3 regions of the Marinobacter sp. MDS2 genome follow, and region 1 is predicted to be linked to each of the others. Evidence: predicted binding sites of a transcription regulator. Region 1 holds the regulator's gene; each other region holds the start of a gene.
What was found. Region 1 encodes LexA, which represses DNA repair genes until DNA is damaged. Its sites were predicted from a motif close to CTGTNTNNNNANACAG; they were not measured.

Region 1 (5,709 bases):
AGGTGGATGCCGTCGTGGCCGGCATCAGGCTCAGTGGGCCTATCAGCGAGCCGGAAACCGAAGTGTTTTCCGAACCGTCTATGCCACAAAGCGAAGCCTTGTCTTACGTCATCCTGGGGCGGCCGCCCCAGGGACGTGGCGATGAAGGGCAGATGAGCGCGGCAGCTATTTCGCTGGGCCTGACGCAGACCAATGAGCTGACGCAAAGCATCGGCGACGAGCTGGGTATCAAAAACCTGATGCTGGAAGCTGAAGGGTCAGGGGAGACGGCGTCTGTTGTCGCAAGTGGTTATATAACCGATGATCTGAGTATTCGTTACGGTGTGGGAATTTTTGAGCCGATCACCACGGTAGCGTTGCGTTACGATCTGGGGCGGTATTTCTATCTGGAGGCGGCCAGTGGGCTGGCCGCCTCATTGGATATCTTCTATACCCGGGATTTTTGACGGCGATCGGCCCGCTCAATAACGCGGGGTGCCTCGTTATTCCATTGTGCGCTCTCGTTTTCAAGGCGTTGGAGTTTGCGTGCGCACGCGGCCTGAACAAAACGACCAAAAATACGTCGGTGACCGGCGTGGTAGAGCAGATATTCAGGGTGCCACTGCACGCCCATCAGCCATTGCTTGCCGGTGCTCTCGATTGCCTGAACAAACAAATCATTATCCACTGCAGTGACTCTGAGCCCCCGACCGAGGCGCTTGATCGCTTGGCTGTGAATTCGATTGGCGCCGATTCTCCAGCTGGGCATCAAGTCCGCTAACCGACTGCCTGCTACCAGGCTGACGGTTTGCAGTGGCAGCAACAACGGGCGGTGCCGGGTATTCACCCGAAGGGGGGTGACGTTCTGGCACAGCGACCCCCCGTGGAAAATGTTGATGAACTGTGCGCCGCGACAAATACCGAGTACAGGGATACCAATCGCCTCTGCCTGTTCGAGTAACCGATAGTCGGTGTCATCCCGTTGGGGATCGTATTTAGCCGTTACCTGGGGCTGTTGACCGTATCGGTCAGGGTGCACATGAGTACCGCCCGAGAGCACCAGCCCGTCCAGCAACGCAACGTTAATGCGAGATCCGGGGCGGATGTAGTGGGTGCGTGCGCCCGACAGGCGCAAACCGAGGCTGATTAGCCGCTGTGCCAGGCTTCTCCGGGCGGGGCCGCTGATACCAATCGTTAGCCCCGGAATATCGGTTTCGGTTTCCTTGTTAGACATAACCGTGTTCTTGGAGCCATTGCTGAGTGGTGTCAGCCCAGGAATGGGTCAGATTATGAAAACTCAATTCTTGAGCTTCCCGGTATTTTCTTCTGAGTGCCGCCAGATCCTGTGCGTTGTTGGCTAATTTCTCGAGCACCACCCAATCGTTCCATACACTGGAAAAATGCCAGTCTGGGTTGTCTATGTCGCAGTCAGGAAGCCGGTAATGCAGCGTCGGGCGGCTCTTTATGCGGGGGTCTTGCACATATTCGGCCAGATAGTCCGCATCGAGGTGAGCGAACAAAGGCAGTAAATCCAGAGCACGGTTACGGGTCGGATTGCTGTCGAGATAGTCCTTCATCAAACCTTTGAGGTCTGGTGCATAGCTATCCTGCATCAGTATTTCAGCGTATTTGGCGCTCCAGGGTTCGATGTAGGTGGTGAACTTACGGCTGATATCGATCTGATGCCGTGATTTCAGCCAATCGTACAGTGCTGCAAATGCCTGTAGATAACGCACAATTGTGCCGGGCTCCAAGTCTGGCAGCTCCGGGTTTAGTTGCAGGCCGAAGGCGAAATAGATCGCTTCCCGGCTACCCAGTGCGCCTAGGTCACGGAGCTCGTCCACAAGCGTTTCCATGATATGGAGTTTGGACAGCGGCAAAGGTGGGCCAACGATTTCCAGAGGCACAATTTTTTCAGCGGCGAAATCGATCGCATCCATCGCGTGAGAAGCCAACTCCCTTATGGAGGTGGGCAGGCCCTCATCGGCAAGGTTGAGGTCTTTGATCGGATCCGAATCCAGCTCGATCGTATAGTCACCATCTTCAGTTTTGATGCTTGTGACGTAACGGGACTGGAGTTCCGGCTTACCCCCTAACAGCCGACTGGCATGATCTATAAGTGCATCGTAACTAAGCCCGGACAGTTCGATTTCCACACCAACCTTGCGTTCGTTTCCATCCGTTGTTTGGGTGCTGACGGGCATATTGCTGAGTTTAGAAGAGCTCATAGTATGTCGTGGTTCCTTTAAAGACTTTGAGCGTAACCATAACACAGGGGTATGTCGTTTCACGTTACTGGCCATAAATGATCGGTTTCAGACTTTACACTGGATAAAACACTGTATATAGTCAAATCACTGTATAAAAAACCAGTCATCATTATCTGGAGTGTCCCAACATGAAACTAACCGCCAGGCAGTCCCAAGTACTGGATATTATCCGGCGCTATCTTGATGAGACTGGCTATCCGCCAACTCGTGCAGAGATTGCTGCGGAACTGGGCTTTCGTTCGGCAAATGCGGCTGAAGAGCACTTGCGGGCTCTGGCGCGTAAGGGCGCGATTGAAATGGTGCCCGGGGCCAGTCGCGGTATACGGCTGCCAGAAGCCGAGCCGGATTTGGGGTTGCCGGTGATTGGTCAGGTTGCTGCGGGTAGCCCGATTCTTGCCCAAGAACATGTCGAAGATCATTGTGCGCTTCAGCCTAGTTTCTTCTCACCTAAGGCGGATTATCTGCTACGTGTGCGGGGCATGAGCATGAAGGACATCGGCATTCTGGATGGCGACTTGCTGGCCGTCCACCGGACTCAAGATGTCCAGAATGGCCAGATCGTTATCGCTCGTGTGGGTGATGAAGTCACCGTTAAGCGGTTCCGTAAGGAAGGCAATAAGGTTTGGTTGATTGCCGAAAACGAAGAGTTTAGCCCCATCGAAGTAGATCTGGCAGAGCAAGAGCTCTTTATAGAAGGTCTGGGTGTTGGTGTCATCCGGCGCTCAGAGCTGCACTGATAGCTGAAAAATCGACATGTGAACAACGCAGGTAGGTGAGTGATGGAACAGTTGAGCTTCAATAATACTATGGCGTTTCAACCCGCGGCTGTGGTCTCTGCACAGGCCGCTTCATCCCATTACCACAGACCTGAGTCTCGTCGTTCCAAATCGGGATCCGGGCAGGCGGGTTTTGGTGGTAATGTTACCGAGATCATTCTGCCGGAAGGTCAGGTTGAGAATTTCCAGCTACTGCTGCCCATGTTGACTCAGTTGAACCAGGAAAAGCGTTGGCTGGCCTGGATAGACCCACCTCAGTCATTGGTAGGCAAGTGGCAGAATATGCATGGCATTGTAACCGGAGAGATTCTGGTGCTGCGGTCTACGCCCGAAATTCCGGCTCAACAACTGGCGGAGTTAGCGCTGGGCGCGGGCACCTGCCATGCCGTGGTGTTGTGGACCAACAAACTGGCGCGCTCTGCCTTTGAATCGCTTCAAAAGGCATCCGCGAAAGGGAATAGCCACGGAGTGGTGCTGCGCCAGAGATAGTGAGTCTGTTAGTGGATCGTATAGTGAGGTTGAGCGTCGCCAAAGTCGCCTTCCTCGTCGCCCCAGTCAACTTCTTCAGAAATGGTTCCGGTTGCTTCAATGCCTGCGGCTATCATGGCTTTTGCGATGCTCATGTCGCGGTCAGCCATCATTTCTTTCGCTTCGGGAGAGAAGGAAATGCGGACCAGCGGCGCGGCATCGTCATCAACGCGCCGTAAAGCGTAGTCGCCGTTCGGCAGTTCAACAATTTCAAAAAACGATGGTGACATTCTTTAGGCCTTTGCTTGGTGCGATTTATTCGTGATTCGTGCTTAGTGGCTTGGAAAAGGTAATTACCACTCGTTATGTCTGTTCTCTACGGCTCGGGCAAATTCGGTCATGGCTGTCAGGGTGTCATTCAGGCTCTTGGCCGAGCGATCCGCTACATCCTCTGCTGAAACCGCAATGATGTTGTCGGCAGATACGGTCTTTTTCGGCGTGGGCGGCTGCTTTAACGCTTTTTCAAGGTGCGAAAGATGGTTCCACCAGCTGGACGGCGTGCTTTGAAGTATTTCCAGATCCGCGAGATCCTGGGTTTCGTAGGGGATTCTGGTCCTAAGCTCTTCGAGAGGCAGCGGCTCTGAGTCTTTTTGCTGATGATGCTGTGCAATCATCACCAGCAAGGTACGTCTTGCTCGAAGCAGCAGTTCGACCGTGCCCTGAATTATTGCTTCGTTCAGCATGGTGCTTTGGGGGTTAACTTGAGCCTGGTCAATGGTTTGGTTTAGCTGTGAGAGTAAAGTCTTGGCCAGATTCAGTTTCTGGGAAGTCAGTGAATACCATTGAGACGCCATAGTTGACCCGTTCAGGATTAAGCCGATCCAGATAAATTAGCCGCCCAGTGTATCATTTTTAAGCAGACAATTCTTTCCCTCTGTGGTTTGTGCGTAGACACAAGAAACTACAAAGATTTCCTTGAAACGATCGTTTGAATTTGGCAAAAAGGGCCACTTGGAGCAGCGTGTGGATGCTCAAAAGATCATTGTTGGAGAATAAGGAATGCGAAACCGATTGTTGGCAGCGTTCACCATTGCTGCGTTGAGTATGTCCGGTGCCGCGTGGGCCAAGGTGGCTCCTGAGGAAGCTAAGCGGTTAAAGAGCGAATTAACACCGGTCGGCGCGGTTAGGGCAGCCAACGATGCCGGCACTATCCCTGCTTGGCAGGGAGGTTTGGCAACGCCTCCAGCGAATTGGGAAGAGGGAGAGGTTGAAGTTAATCCGTTTCCCGAAGACGAACCTCTGTTCGTTGTTACCCGGGACAATCTGGAACTGTATCGGGACAAGTTGACGGATGGCCACATCCAGATGCTCGAACAGTATGGTCCCAACTTCTTTATGCCGGTCTATAAAACACGCCGGACGGCTGCCTTTCCCGAAGAGGTCTATCAAAAATCCTACGAGAACGCCTTGAGTGCCGAGCTGTTGGATAACGGCAACGGTGTTCGAAAGACCATCATGACCAGCCCTTTCCCGATCCCGAAAAACGGTTTGGAGGTGATCTGGAATCACATTCTCCGGTACCGGGGAGAAGAAGTATCGTTCCGAAGTGGCGCAGCCACACCTCAGCGCGACGGGTCATTCAACCCGGTGGTTAACCAGTACGATTATTATTTCGCGTACAGCCGCCCCGGGGCGGATCTGGCCGACATCGACAACAAGATATTCTTCCTGAAAACAGACACTTTGGCGCCCAGTACCTTGGCCGGCACGATTACCCTTGTGCACGAGACCCTCGATCAGGTGCGCTCACCTCGCTTGGCGTGGCGGTATGACTCCGGCTCCCGCCGTCTGCGTCGTTCGCCCAACCTGGCCTACGAAACGGATCTGCCGAATTCCTCGTCGTTGCGATCAGTGGATCAGAAGGACATGTATAACGGGGCCCCGAATCAATACGACTGGGAACTCAAGGGAAAACGTGAACTTTTGGTGCCGTATAACGCCTATAAGTTGCACGATAGCGATGTTCGTCCGAAAGACGTTATCCGCGCAAATCATATTAACCAGCAGCTGGCCCGCTATGAGCTGCACCGGGTTTGGGTGGTAGAAGCGAAGCGCCGGACCGGTATCCAGCATATCTACGCTCGCCGCGTATTCTACATCGATGAGGACAGTTGGCAGATTCTGGCGTCGGAAGAGTACGACGACAAAGGCGAATT
Region 2 (5,709 bases), on a different contig from region 1:
GTTGCTAAGCCACCATTACGACATCGGCGGCTGGGATATTCCTGAAGGTGCACTTTGCCCTCCCATCCCGGGCCGGGCCGACTACATCCATTACGTAGCCGACTTGCCCGGGCTTGAAAAAACCAATATCAAGCTGCTGGATATTGGCACGGGTGCGAACGGGATTTACCCGCTATTGGCCTGCCAGATATACGGCTGGCAATGTGTCGGCAGTGACATCAACACCCAGTCGCTGGCGAACGTGTCCGAAATCATCGCCCGCAACCCATCACTCAAAGAACAGATTTCACTGCGCATACAGCCCGATAAAAACCACATTTTTGAAGGAATTATTCAAGCGGGAGAATTCTTTGACATCAGCGTATGCAACCCGCCGTTTCATGCCTCGCTCGATGAAGCCCTGAAAGGGAGCCAACTCAAGCTTAATAACCTGGCTCGTAGCCGCGGTGAACAAAAAGCCCAAAGCCAATCCCCTACTCTGAATTTCGGCGGCATGGGAGCAGAGCTTTGGTGCAAAGGCGGCGAACAGCTGTTTCTCAAAAAGCTCATTAAAGAAAGCCACGCGTATTCAACTCAATGCCGATGGTTTACCAGCCTGGTTTCAAAGGCCGATAACGTTAAGCCCGCAAAAAAGTTGATTCGCAAGCTCGGCGCGGTTGATATCCGGGAAATAGAAATGAAACAGGGAAACAAGGTTACACGGGTGCTGGCCTGGACATTCATCTAAGCCCAGCCTGCGAAACGAAGGTCAAAATCGGTAGCTAAGTTCGATCATGTGGAAATCCGCTCCAGTCGTATCAGATCCATTAACGCTGGCATCGGAATAATGCAGGAAGCGATACCCCAGTCCCAGATTTCTAATAAGCGGAAAAGTGACGCCCGAGGTCAGGGCAAACTGAAAAGGCCCACCAAAATCCTGGGTACCAAAACGCCACCTGCTGAACAAAGCACCTCCTGCGCCCAGGTCCAGGACAAAACGACCGTTCTCACTGCCTAGCGTCAATTCCGGAATGAGCGAAACAACGAGCGCATTTTTACCCGCGCCCCGCAGCATTCCTCCGCTGGCCATTAAGCGGCTACCCACACCCCAGCCAGAAGCAAAATAGCTGTTCCAGGGTAAATGGAAAACTGCCGACACATCGTATTCCTTAAAGTCTTCCGGTGCGTCTTCTCCAAGCAATGTCTTCTCTGAAACCCGTGCACGCACACTGAGACTCTGCAACTCCAGATCTTCCGCGTAGCTCGGGGCTGAATGAAGTAACCAGCAGATGACCAATGGCAGCACGAAACGAAAGAAATGGCGACAAGAAACCATTGCTGGCAGCCCCCGCGGATTGTGAATAAGGGTTGTGCCTCACGTCCTATACAGACGTTAGTTATTGCTTAGTTTCCAGCTTGGCTTTTGCAGCCATATAGTCGGGTGTGCGCCCCACATCTTCGTAAATGGGATTACCCTCTTCAACGCGAATCACCTTATCGCCAGCCACATAGGGCATTTGCTCTTCGATTTGCAGCAACGCGGTGCTGATTATGTTAGCAAGCAAATCACCGGCAGGTAATTTATAAGTCTCGGCAAGTGCTTCAACCTTAATCAGGTCTGTCTTATTGAGAACAACCTTGGTACTGACCTGCTCTTTGACATGGGTTGAACGTTGCTCCCAATCATCGAGCATCTTCTTGATCAAGCGGCTGGTCATATTGGACTCCTGTTCGATTTATAAGAAACCTTTGATTGAGTCAGGGTTTTCCAAGGAATCGGGACGTACCGTGCTTACTCGAGCATAAACACAGCCCCCTGAGATAGTCAAACGCTGACCAGAGGCAAATCTGAAGTTCTCAGTGCTATCAACAAAACATTTTAGAACAAAACAATCGCACCAATTTGTTGAAATCCTGCCCTCTTAAGAATACTGTACATATAAACAGTATCTAGAGATTTTTCCCCATGAGCGAATTGCTGAGCAGCCTTCTTCAAGATGCCCGCGTGTGGCAGGGCCACCAGCATAAGAAGACCACCCAGCCTGCGGAACCCACGGGATACCCGTCGCTGGACAATCAACTCGGCGGGCTTGGCTGGCCTAAGGGTGCGTTGAGTGAATGTTTGCTGGATAGCTGCGGTATTGGCGAACTGCATCTTGTGTTGCCACTCATGCAGCGAGTGTCTAGTGAAGGCAAAACCATCTTCTGGCTAAACCCGCCACACACCCCCTATGCGCCCGCTTTGGCCCGGGAGGGGGTTGATCTGGATCATTTGGTAATGGTCACAACTCAAGATCAGAACGACTTTTTGTGGACGCTCGAAAACTGCCTTCGTTCACCGGTTACCGGGTTGGTTTTAGCCTGGCCTGGCACGTTGGCCAGCCGCGATGTGCGCCGATTGCAGCTAGCCTCGGAAGCCGGCGGTAATGTGTGTGTGCTTTTTCGTAGCCGCCGCCATATTGAACAGAATTCTCCGGCCGCTTTACGGCTGGAGCTTGTTCCGGATGAGCACCAGGAACTCAAGATCAACATCATAAAGCGCCGAGGCAGCTGGCCCGGCCAGCGTTGCTCTTTGGCAATCGGGCACCGGGCCAACCTTGCCAGCCAGAATTCCTCCCGTGTGATTCAGGGGCCGTGGGCTGAGGCTATGCGGTAACCTTATGCTTTGGCTATATCTGCACTTCCCCCACCTGTTGCTGGACCACATCCACCGCAATCAAGAGGCTGCGGGAGCTCTTGTGGTTGTGGATGGCTCAGGGCAAGCCGTTACGCAAGCTTGTGCCACAGCGCAGGCATTAGGCGTTGAGGTAGGCATGCGCCTGAAAACCGCACTGGGTCTGGCGCCTGACCTGCACATTATGCAAGCAAATCCGAAGCAGGAAGCCTGGCTTCTGGAAGACCAGGCGCGCTGGCTGTACCACTACGCCGCACACATCACCCTGGCACCACCCGATGGTCTTTGGGCTGAAGTCAGTAGTCTGCAAAAATTGTACGGCGGGCTGCCAGCCATCTGGCAAACCGTAGAACAAGCGTTAACCGAGCGTCAGCTCACCGCCTGGATCGCCATCGGCCACACGCCACTGACCGCGCGCTTATTGGCCCTCACGGGCAAAGGCGAATGTACCGATGACAAACGCCACATCATGACGGCACTTGGTACCCTGCCACTGCAGGCCGCCGGTTTCGATAAAAAGTCCTGCACCCGTCTTCAGCGTTTGGGGCTGTGCACTCTTGATGATGTATTCGCCCTACCCGCTCCTGAGCTAGCACGGCGACTCTCACCAGAACTGCTAAGCACGGTGCAGAAAATTCAGGGAACCCGGGCAGACCCGAAAACACCTTGGCAGCCACCTCATACGTTCCGGCATCGGGCGGATTTCATTCAGGAGGTGGAGCATACTCAAGGGCTCTTATTTTCATTGCAGCGAATTCTGGCAGAACTGGAGGAAGATCTTTGCTGGCGCCAGCAAGATACCGACACCCTGCTGCTCTCGCTGCAACATCGCCATCAAGAACCAACACGTCTTCGAATCCGAACCACCGGGCCCGAGCATCGGGCAGAGGTGTTTTTAAAGCTGATTCGTCTGAAGCTTGACCAGCAACCCTTGAGTGCGCCGGTCACTGCGCTGACGTTCACCGTCAAGCGATTTACCGGCCGGGCGGCGCCAACGGGGCAGGATTTACTGGGCGAAACACAGGATCTGAACGAAGCCTGGCACACGTTGATCAGCCGGCTTCAAGCCCGGCTGGGCGATCAGGCACTGAAACAACTTGCGCCTTCCGAGGATCATCGGCCGGAATGCGCCTGGTCTGCCAATGCTGTGCGCAAACCCACAAAACAGCGTGCAACGGAGTCAGCCCCTTTCCCCCACCGCCCTTTATGGTTGCTTAAAGGGCCCGAACCTCTGACCCAAACCCCCTCGCACTGGCTCTCCGGCCCGGAGCGCATCAGCAGTGGTTGGTGGGATGGCCAGCGGGTTCACCGGGATTATTACATTGCTCAGCTGCCGGGTGGTGAGCTGGCGTGGGTATTCCGTGATCACCAGGATGGATGGTTCATCCACGGGTGGTTTGGCTAATGGCCGCGGGCTATGCAGAACTTTTCTGCTTCAGTAATTTCACTTTTCTGACCGGGGCTTCGCACCCCCACGAGCTAGCCGAACGGGCATTAGAGCTAGGCTATAGCGCCATCGCGATCACCGATGCGTGTTCTGTAGCCGGTATTCCCAGAGCCTGGGCCGCGTTGAAAGATAGCCCCGTAAAGCTCATTACCGGCAGTTGGTTTGAGTTAAATGATGCTCCCAGCGGCTCTACTGCTCCTCGTTTTATCCTGTTGGCCAAAGACCGACAGGGTTATGGTCAGCTGTGCAAACTGATCACCACGGGCCGGCGCCGGGCTGAAAAAGGTCACTACCAGCTTTTCGCACGGGATATCGAAACCCACGAACTGGACCACTGTTTTTGCTTGTGGTTACCACCCACCGCTGAGCTCACTCCGCTTCCCGAAGCCATCGGTTGCGGTGAATGGCTATTGCGACTATTTGAGCAGCGATTGCGGGTTGCCGCCAGCCGCTCTCTGGAGGTTGGAGAGGAACTGCAACTGGCCCGAATCCGCGAATTGGCCGATCACTTACGCATCCCGGTGGTCGCCACCGGCGAAGTGCACATGCACAGCCGGGACAGGCAGCCCTTACAAGACGTTCTCACCGCCCTGCGCAACCACACATCCCTGGAGAAGGCCGGGCACTGCCTGTTTCAGAATGGAGAGCGATATCTTCGCCCTCTCTCTGTGCTGCAAAAACTCTTTCCGGAAAGCTGGTTACGCGAAACCGTCCGGATTGCCAACGTCTGTCAGTTCGAACCCGGCAGCCTGCGCTACGAATACCCGCCCGATTTAGTGCCAGCAGGTGAAACACCTGCCGGCCTTTTGAAGCGCCTGACCCAAAAAGGCGAGCGCCGACGATACCCCACTGGCACGCCTTTGAAAGTTCAGGCGTTGATTCGCAAAGAGTTGGGGCTGATTTCGGAGATGCGGTATGAGCACTACTTTCTGACCATCCACGACATAGTCGCGTTTGCCCGAAGCCAAGGCATTTTCTGTCAGGGGCGAGGCTCTGCAGCTAACTCGGCGGTCTGTTACTGCCTGGGTATTACTGAGGTAAATCCCGCCAAGGTCGAACTGCTGTTTGAACGCTTTATCTCCAAAGATCGGGACGAACCGCCCGATATCGATGTGGATTTCGAGCACCAACGGCGTGAAGAGGTCATCCAGTATATTTACCAACGCTACGGTCGCGAGCGAGCTGCGCTGGCTGCAACGGTGATTCGGTATCGGCCACGCAGTGCCATTCGGGATGTTGGCAAAGCGCTGGGGTTCGATGCTGCCTTGGTGGAAAAGTTGCTGGATGGTATCGACTGGCGTGACAAATCCACCAACTGGCGTCAACAGATTCTCGACAAAGGCCTGACTCAAAATCCGCAAGTGGCCAACCAGTTTTTCACACTGGTGAACACCTTGCTGGGTTTTCCCCGACACCTGTCCCAGCACGTTGGTGGCTTTGTCATCAGCGCCGGTCCCCTACCGGAACTGGTGCCGGTTGAAAATGCCGCCATGCAAGACCGCACCGTTATCCAATGGGATAAAGATGATCTGGAAAGCCTCGGTTTGATGAAGGTGGATGTCCTCGCCCTTGGCATGCTGACCGCCATCCGAAAGGCCTTGGAGCTGAT
Region 3 (5,709 bases), on a different contig from region 1:
GGCTGTTCAGGAAATCCGCCGGTTTGATTAAACAGTTCCCGGCTCATGAACAAGGCTTGGTCTCCGGTCGCAATACCGCTGAATCTCGAGCGCCAGTTCATCAAGGTTGCGATAACGGGCAGCATTTTGGAGCGCCCTTCAATCACCACATCAAAACGTCCCCACGCCGGGCCTGTGGAACTAAATATGCGAGCCAGAACGTGATCGGCATTGTCCGGTAGCCGCGTGTCGGCATGTAGAAAAAGCAAACGTTCTGCGTGGCTGGCGTGCGCGCCGGCGTTCATCTGGTTGGCACGGCCGGCTGGAGCAGTGATGACGTTGAATCCTCTTTCGCGAGCTATTGCTACGGTTTGGTCGGTGCTGCCGCCATCAACTATGACTACTTCGGCTCCCCGTTGGTGCCAATGGGTTAAATGCACCATTAGCTCGGTTAATACCGCCGCTTCGTTCAGCACTGGTACGATGATGGCGAGCTCAGGTTGAACCGTGGTGGTGCGTGGCACGTAGATCAAATGCTCCGTAACATGTCCGGGGGCGGGTCATAAACGATAACCTTGTTATCTAACCAGATGGAGTCGCACTTGAGAACACCTTTGTTTGTACTGTGTCGCTGCCAATCCTCGGAGTCACTATGAAACGACTGGTTTTGATGGGGGCCGGGCACGCACATCTGATCGTCTTGAAGCAATGGCTGTCGGCCCCGCTGAAAGACGTGGAGTTGGTGCTGGTTACGCCCTCAGCGTGGCAATACTACTCGGGTATGTTGCCCGGAGGGGTTGCCGGGCACTATTCCGTTGATCAATGCCGAATTGATGCCCGATCGCTGGCTCTGGCGGCGGGTGCCAGGGTTGTGCTGGGCAGTGTGATCGAAGTGCGGGCGGATAAAAAGCAGGTTCGGCTGACGGACGGCGATCTGCTGGATTACGACTGGCTATCGATCGACATCGGTGCGACAACCAATCTTGAAAGCCTGCGGGGGTACGCTGGCACGCTGCTTAGTATTAAGCCTCTGGGGCAGTTTCATCAGCAGTGGTCACGACACCATGAACGTTCGGGTGCCAAGGGCGCGCACATAGCACTGGTGGGAGGTGGTGCTGCGGGGGCCGAACTGGCGATGGCCGTCGCACATGCCGGGCGAGCGGGTGCGACAGCGCCGGCCAAGGTAAGTTTGATAACCGGTAATCAGGGGCTTTTGCCGGATTTTCGTCCGCGCATCCGTAAGTTGGCCCACAACAAGCTGGCAGCACTGGGCATAGAGGTGGTTGAGCAGCGTGCGGAAGCGGCGGGCCATGATCTGGTCCTGACTGACGGCGTGACTATGCGCCCGGATCTGGTTATGGCTGCAACCGGTTCAGAGGCTTTTTCCTTTCTGGCAACAAGCGGGTTGGCGGTGGACGCCCAAGGGTTTGTGTTGGTGAATGAGCATCAACAAAGCCTCTCCCATCCGGAAGTGTTTGCTGCAGGCGATGTCTGCAGTCGTTTGGATCAATCACTAAACCGGTCGGGTGTGCACGCGGTTCGCACGGCACCGGTGCTGGCGGCGAATCTGCGCGCCGCGACAGAATCGGGTGAATTCACGGCCTTTCAGCCGCGAACCAATACGTTGTACCTTCTTTCTTGTGGCGACAAAACCGCGATAGGCAGTTACGGCCCGTTCGCTTTTTCCGGGCAGTGGGTCTGGCGTTTGAAAGACAAAATTGATCGCAGGTTTGTGGGTGGTTTCTAATGGGAGATAGAGCGATGCAGGCATCAGATCTGGCGCTTGAACAGGCCGGTAATGCGCTGGCCGAGCTGCTGGAGCAGCAGGGGCGAACGATGGCGACCGCCGAGAGTTGCACCGGTGGCTGGGTGGCCAAAGTTTTGACCGATAGGGCGGGTTCTTCGGCGTATTTGATGGCAGGACTGGTGACCTACAGCAACGAATCCAAGCAGGCCATTCTTGGCGTAGAGGCCTCTTCGTTGGATGCGTATGGTGCTGTGAGTGAAGTGGTGGTCCGCCAGATGGTTGCCGGTGCGATCAGAGTTGCAGGTGTCGATGTGGCCGTGGCAATCAGTGGCATTGCCGGCCCCGGGGGTGGCAGCGAGTCAAAGCCTGTTGGTACTGTCTGGTTTGCATGGGGAACCGGAGACGGGAGAGTGGAGGCCAGCGTGAAACGTTTTGATGGTGACCGTGAACAGGTGCGGCGCCAGGCGGTTTTGTATGTCCTGCAAGGGGTTACGAAGTTTCTACGAAAGCTGTGATGTTTTTCGCTTGAGCGGGGGTTGGTCTCTGCCAACGCTTATGTTTTAATACTGTTCAAATATACAGGAAAAGCGCTGGATAGCTTCCAGTTCTTTCTTTCGAATATCGGTGCTGACCACAAACGTTTTCAGGGTCGGCCGCGCAGGTAAACAAGGTGAGGCAATAATGGAAGATAACCGCAAGAAAGCACTCAGCGCAGCATTGGGCCAGATTGAGCGTCAGTTCGGCAAAGGTGCCGTGATGAAAATGGGTGACCAGCCCCGCGAAGCCATCCCTGCGGTATCTACCGGTTCCCTGGGGTTGGATGTGGCTTTGGGTATAGGTGGCTTGCCTTATGGCCGGATTGTTGAAATTTACGGCCCGGAAAGCTCCGGTAAAACCACCCTGACCCTGCAGGTTATCGCAGAAGCCCAGAAGCAGGGCAAAACCTGCGCCTTTATCGATGCCGAGCATGCACTGGACCCAATCTACGCTGAAAAACTGGGGGTCAATGTAGACGATCTGCTGGTGTCACAGCCGGATACTGGCGAGCAGGCTCTGGAAATTGCCGATATGCTGGTGCGTTCCAACGCCATCGACGTGATCATTGTTGACTCGGTGGCGGCTTTGACGCCGAAGGCTGAAATTGAAGGCGAGATGGGTGACAGCCATGTGGGTCTTCAGGCGCGCCTGATGTCTCAAGCGCTGCGTAAGCTAACGGGTAACGTCAAGCATGCGAACTGTCTGATGGTGTTCATTAACCAGATTCGTATGAAGATCGGTGTCATGTTCGGTAGCCCCGAAACCACAACCGGTGGTAACGCGCTGAAATTCTATTCGTCTGTACGTCTGGATATTCGCCGTATTGGTGCGGTCAAAGACGGTGACGAAGTCGTCGGTAACGAAACCCGTGTTAAAGTTGTTAAGAACAAGGTGTCTCCGCCCTTCAGGCAGGCCGAGTTCCAGATCATGTACGGTAAGGGCATCTACCACATGGCTGAGGTGCTTGATATGGGCGTGAAGGAAGGCTTTGTTGATAAAGCGGGTGCCTGGTATGCCTACAATGGCGACAAAATCGGTCAGGGCAAGGCAAATGCCTGCAAATACCTGGAAGAGCATTTGGATGTGGCCCAGGAGATCGAGGCCAAAGTCCGCGACAAGCTAATGCCTAAGCCTGTGAAGAAAGAAGAGGTTGAGGCGGCACCGGCAGAGGCAAACGGCGAACTGCTTTAATCACAAGTGTAGGAGGTGAGTTATGAAACGGCTGCTTATTGTGGCTCATGCCCCATCTCCGAATACTTTGCGGTTGCGGGAGGCCGTTGCCAGCGGCGCCCGCCATCCGGATATTGAAACCGTTGAGGTGGTTGTAAAAGCGCCACTGGAAGCGGGGCCCGAGGATGTGCTGGCTTGTGATGCCATCATTCTCGGTACCACCGAAAACCTCGGCTATATGTCGGGAGCCCTCAAAGATTTCTTCGATCGAAGTTATTACCCCTGCCTTGAAGAGACCCAAGGTCTCCCTTTCGCTTTTTATATTCGTGCCGGGCACGATGGCACGGGCACGCGACGAGCCATAGAAAGTATCACCACAGGATTGCGGTGGAAGTTGGTTAACGAACCATTGACCTGTCGTGGCGAATACAAAGAAGAGTTTGCCGAACAGTGTGAAGAGTTAGGCATGTATGTTGCCGCCAGCCTGGATGCAGGCCTGGTGTAATGCCATCAGACAGTGCCAATTGGATAAAACCGGAAGTGATAGGCGACAGTCAGCAGCGCAACCACTACAATGCAGGGTTGTTTTTACTATTTGAAATCGACCTCGACGGGTACCAAACTTGAAGTCATTGCCGCTGCAACAGTTGTACAAATCCTGTGTTCTGAAAGACCTGCCCTTTAAAACTACCCGGCAATTGGAGCCACTGGCCGAAATCGTGGGCCAAAATCGCGCTGAAGAGGCCGTTCGCTTTGCGTTGGCCATGCCTCACGGTGGGTATAACGTGTACGCTGTTGGCCGAAACGGGCTGGGCAAGCGCACGATGATGCTGCGCTACCTCGAGCACCACACCGATACCAAACAGCAGATTCACGACTGGTGCTATGTCGCCAATTTCGATGAGCCCCGGAATCCCAAGCTGCTTAAACTCCCGGCGGGTATGGGGCATCAGCTCAAGCAGGACATGGACAAACTGATGTCCCGTTTGGTCAAAATGATTCCTCAGACGTTCGAAGGTGACGGTTTTCTCGAAAGAGCCGAAAGCCTGAAAAACGACTACGTCAAAATGCAGGAAGACGAACTGGAGAAGGTGGCCGCACAAGCACGGCGTAAGAAGGTGAGCCTCACCGTGACGACGCCGGGGGGATACCGGTTGGTGGCCATGAACGGTGATCAGCCTCATACACCTGAAAGTTTCAAAGAGTTGACCGACGCCCAGCGGGATAAATTTGAAGAGGTCATAAACAAGTTAGAGAAAAAACTGCGGCAAGCACTTCGTAAGTTGGCCGACTGGGAAATGGAGTACGCCGAAAAGCAGCAGGCGCTCAACCAGGAAACGCTGGAAGGTCTATCCGGGCATCAGTTTGACGAGCTGGAAGCCAAGTATGAAAAGCATTCGGATGTGGTTGCCTATCTGAAAACTGTGCGCAAAGACCTGGCAGAGAATCTCGATATCTTTCTGGAAGACGGCGAGGAGCAGGCGGCAATGGCCTATGCTTCGCTGGATAGAAAGGCTCCGCGTCGCTACCTGATCAACCTTCTGGTGCATCAAAGCAATCACGAAGTGCCTGTGGTGGTTGAAGAGAACCCCACTTACCACAGTCTGTTCGGCTATGTAGAGAACGTAACGTACAAGGGCACCGTATTCACGGATTTCTCATTGATTCGCCCGGGCAGTCTGCATCGCGCCAATGGTGGCTACCTCCTGATGGACGCCGAAAAGGTGCTTGAACAGCCCTTTGTATGGGATGCGCTGAAGCGTGCACTTCGATCTCATGCGATTGAGATTAACTCTCTCGAGCGGGAGCTGACCTTGTCGGGCACGATCTCGGTTGAGCCCGAAGCTGTTCCGCTGGATGTCAAAATTGTGCTTTTCGGGGATCGCGAAACCTGGATGCTGCTTCAGGAATACGATCCTGAGTTTGCAGAGCTGTTCAGAGTGACGGCAGATTTTGAAAATGAAATGTACCGCACCGTGGACAGTCAGGTGCAGTACGCCAAGTTTATTGCCAGCCTGGTTGTCGAGAAAAAGCTGCTGCACTGTAACGCCAAAGCGGTAGCCCGAATCATCGAGTACAGTGCGCGCAGGGCTGAGCATCAAGATCGGCTCTCGTTGCATGCTGCTGATATTGCCAACCTGCTTAGAGAGTCCGACTTCTGGGCGCGGCAGGCCGGTGCTCGTTTAATCAGTGATGTGCACGTGACTCGTGCACTGGAAAGTGCCCGCTACCGGGACAGCCGAATTCGGGATCATTTTTACGACTCCATTCGGGAT

Region 2: imuA (translesion DNA synthesis-associated protein ImuA) is a predicted target of LexA. The motif match lies at 1,911-1,926, and genes of this name have one in related genera.
Region 3: recA (recombinase RecA) is a predicted target of LexA. The motif match lies at 2,293-2,308, and genes of this name have one in related genera.

Annotation. Positions count from the first base shown of each region.
Region 1 is NZ_JAVAJF010000001.1:652,465-658,173, reverse strand. It holds gene Q9245_RS03155 (translocation/assembly module TamB domain-containing protein) at 1-446, shown strand, start outside; gene Q9245_RS03150 (gamma-glutamyl-gamma-aminobutyrate hydrolase family protein) at 428-1,213, opposite strand; gene Q9245_RS03145 (amidoligase family protein) at 1,206-2,207, opposite strand; gene lexA (transcriptional repressor LexA) at 2,378-2,986, shown strand; gene Q9245_RS03135 (cell division inhibitor SulA) at 3,029-3,514, shown strand; gene Q9245_RS03130 (hypothetical protein) at 3,523-3,783, opposite strand; gene Q9245_RS03125 (DUF6586 family protein) at 3,847-4,347, opposite strand; gene Q9245_RS03120 (DUF1329 domain-containing protein) at 4,553-5,709, shown strand, end outside.
Region 2 is NZ_JAVAJF010000003.1:86,970-92,678, reverse strand. It holds gene rlmF (23S rRNA (adenine(1618)-N(6))-methyltransferase RlmF) at 1-727, shown strand, start outside; gene Q9245_RS13650 (acyloxyacyl hydrolase) at 749-1,207, opposite strand; gene Q9245_RS13645 (hypothetical protein) at 1,377-1,697, opposite strand; gene imuA (translesion DNA synthesis-associated protein ImuA) at 1,946-2,635, shown strand; gene Q9245_RS13635 (DNA polymerase Y family protein) at 2,640-4,058, shown strand; gene Q9245_RS13630 (error-prone DNA polymerase) at 4,058-5,709, shown strand, end outside.
Region 3 is NZ_JAVAJF010000002.1:380,250-385,958, forward strand. It holds gene Q9245_RS12530 (TIGR04283 family arsenosugar biosynthesis glycosyltransferase) at 1-503, opposite strand, end outside; gene Q9245_RS12535 (FAD-dependent oxidoreductase) at 632-1,726, shown strand; gene Q9245_RS12540 (nicotinamide-nucleotide amidohydrolase family protein) at 1,741-2,241, shown strand; gene recA (recombinase RecA) at 2,408-3,454, shown strand; gene Q9245_RS12550 (flavodoxin family protein) at 3,477-3,938, shown strand; gene Q9245_RS12555 (Lon protease family protein) at 4,057-5,709, shown strand, end outside.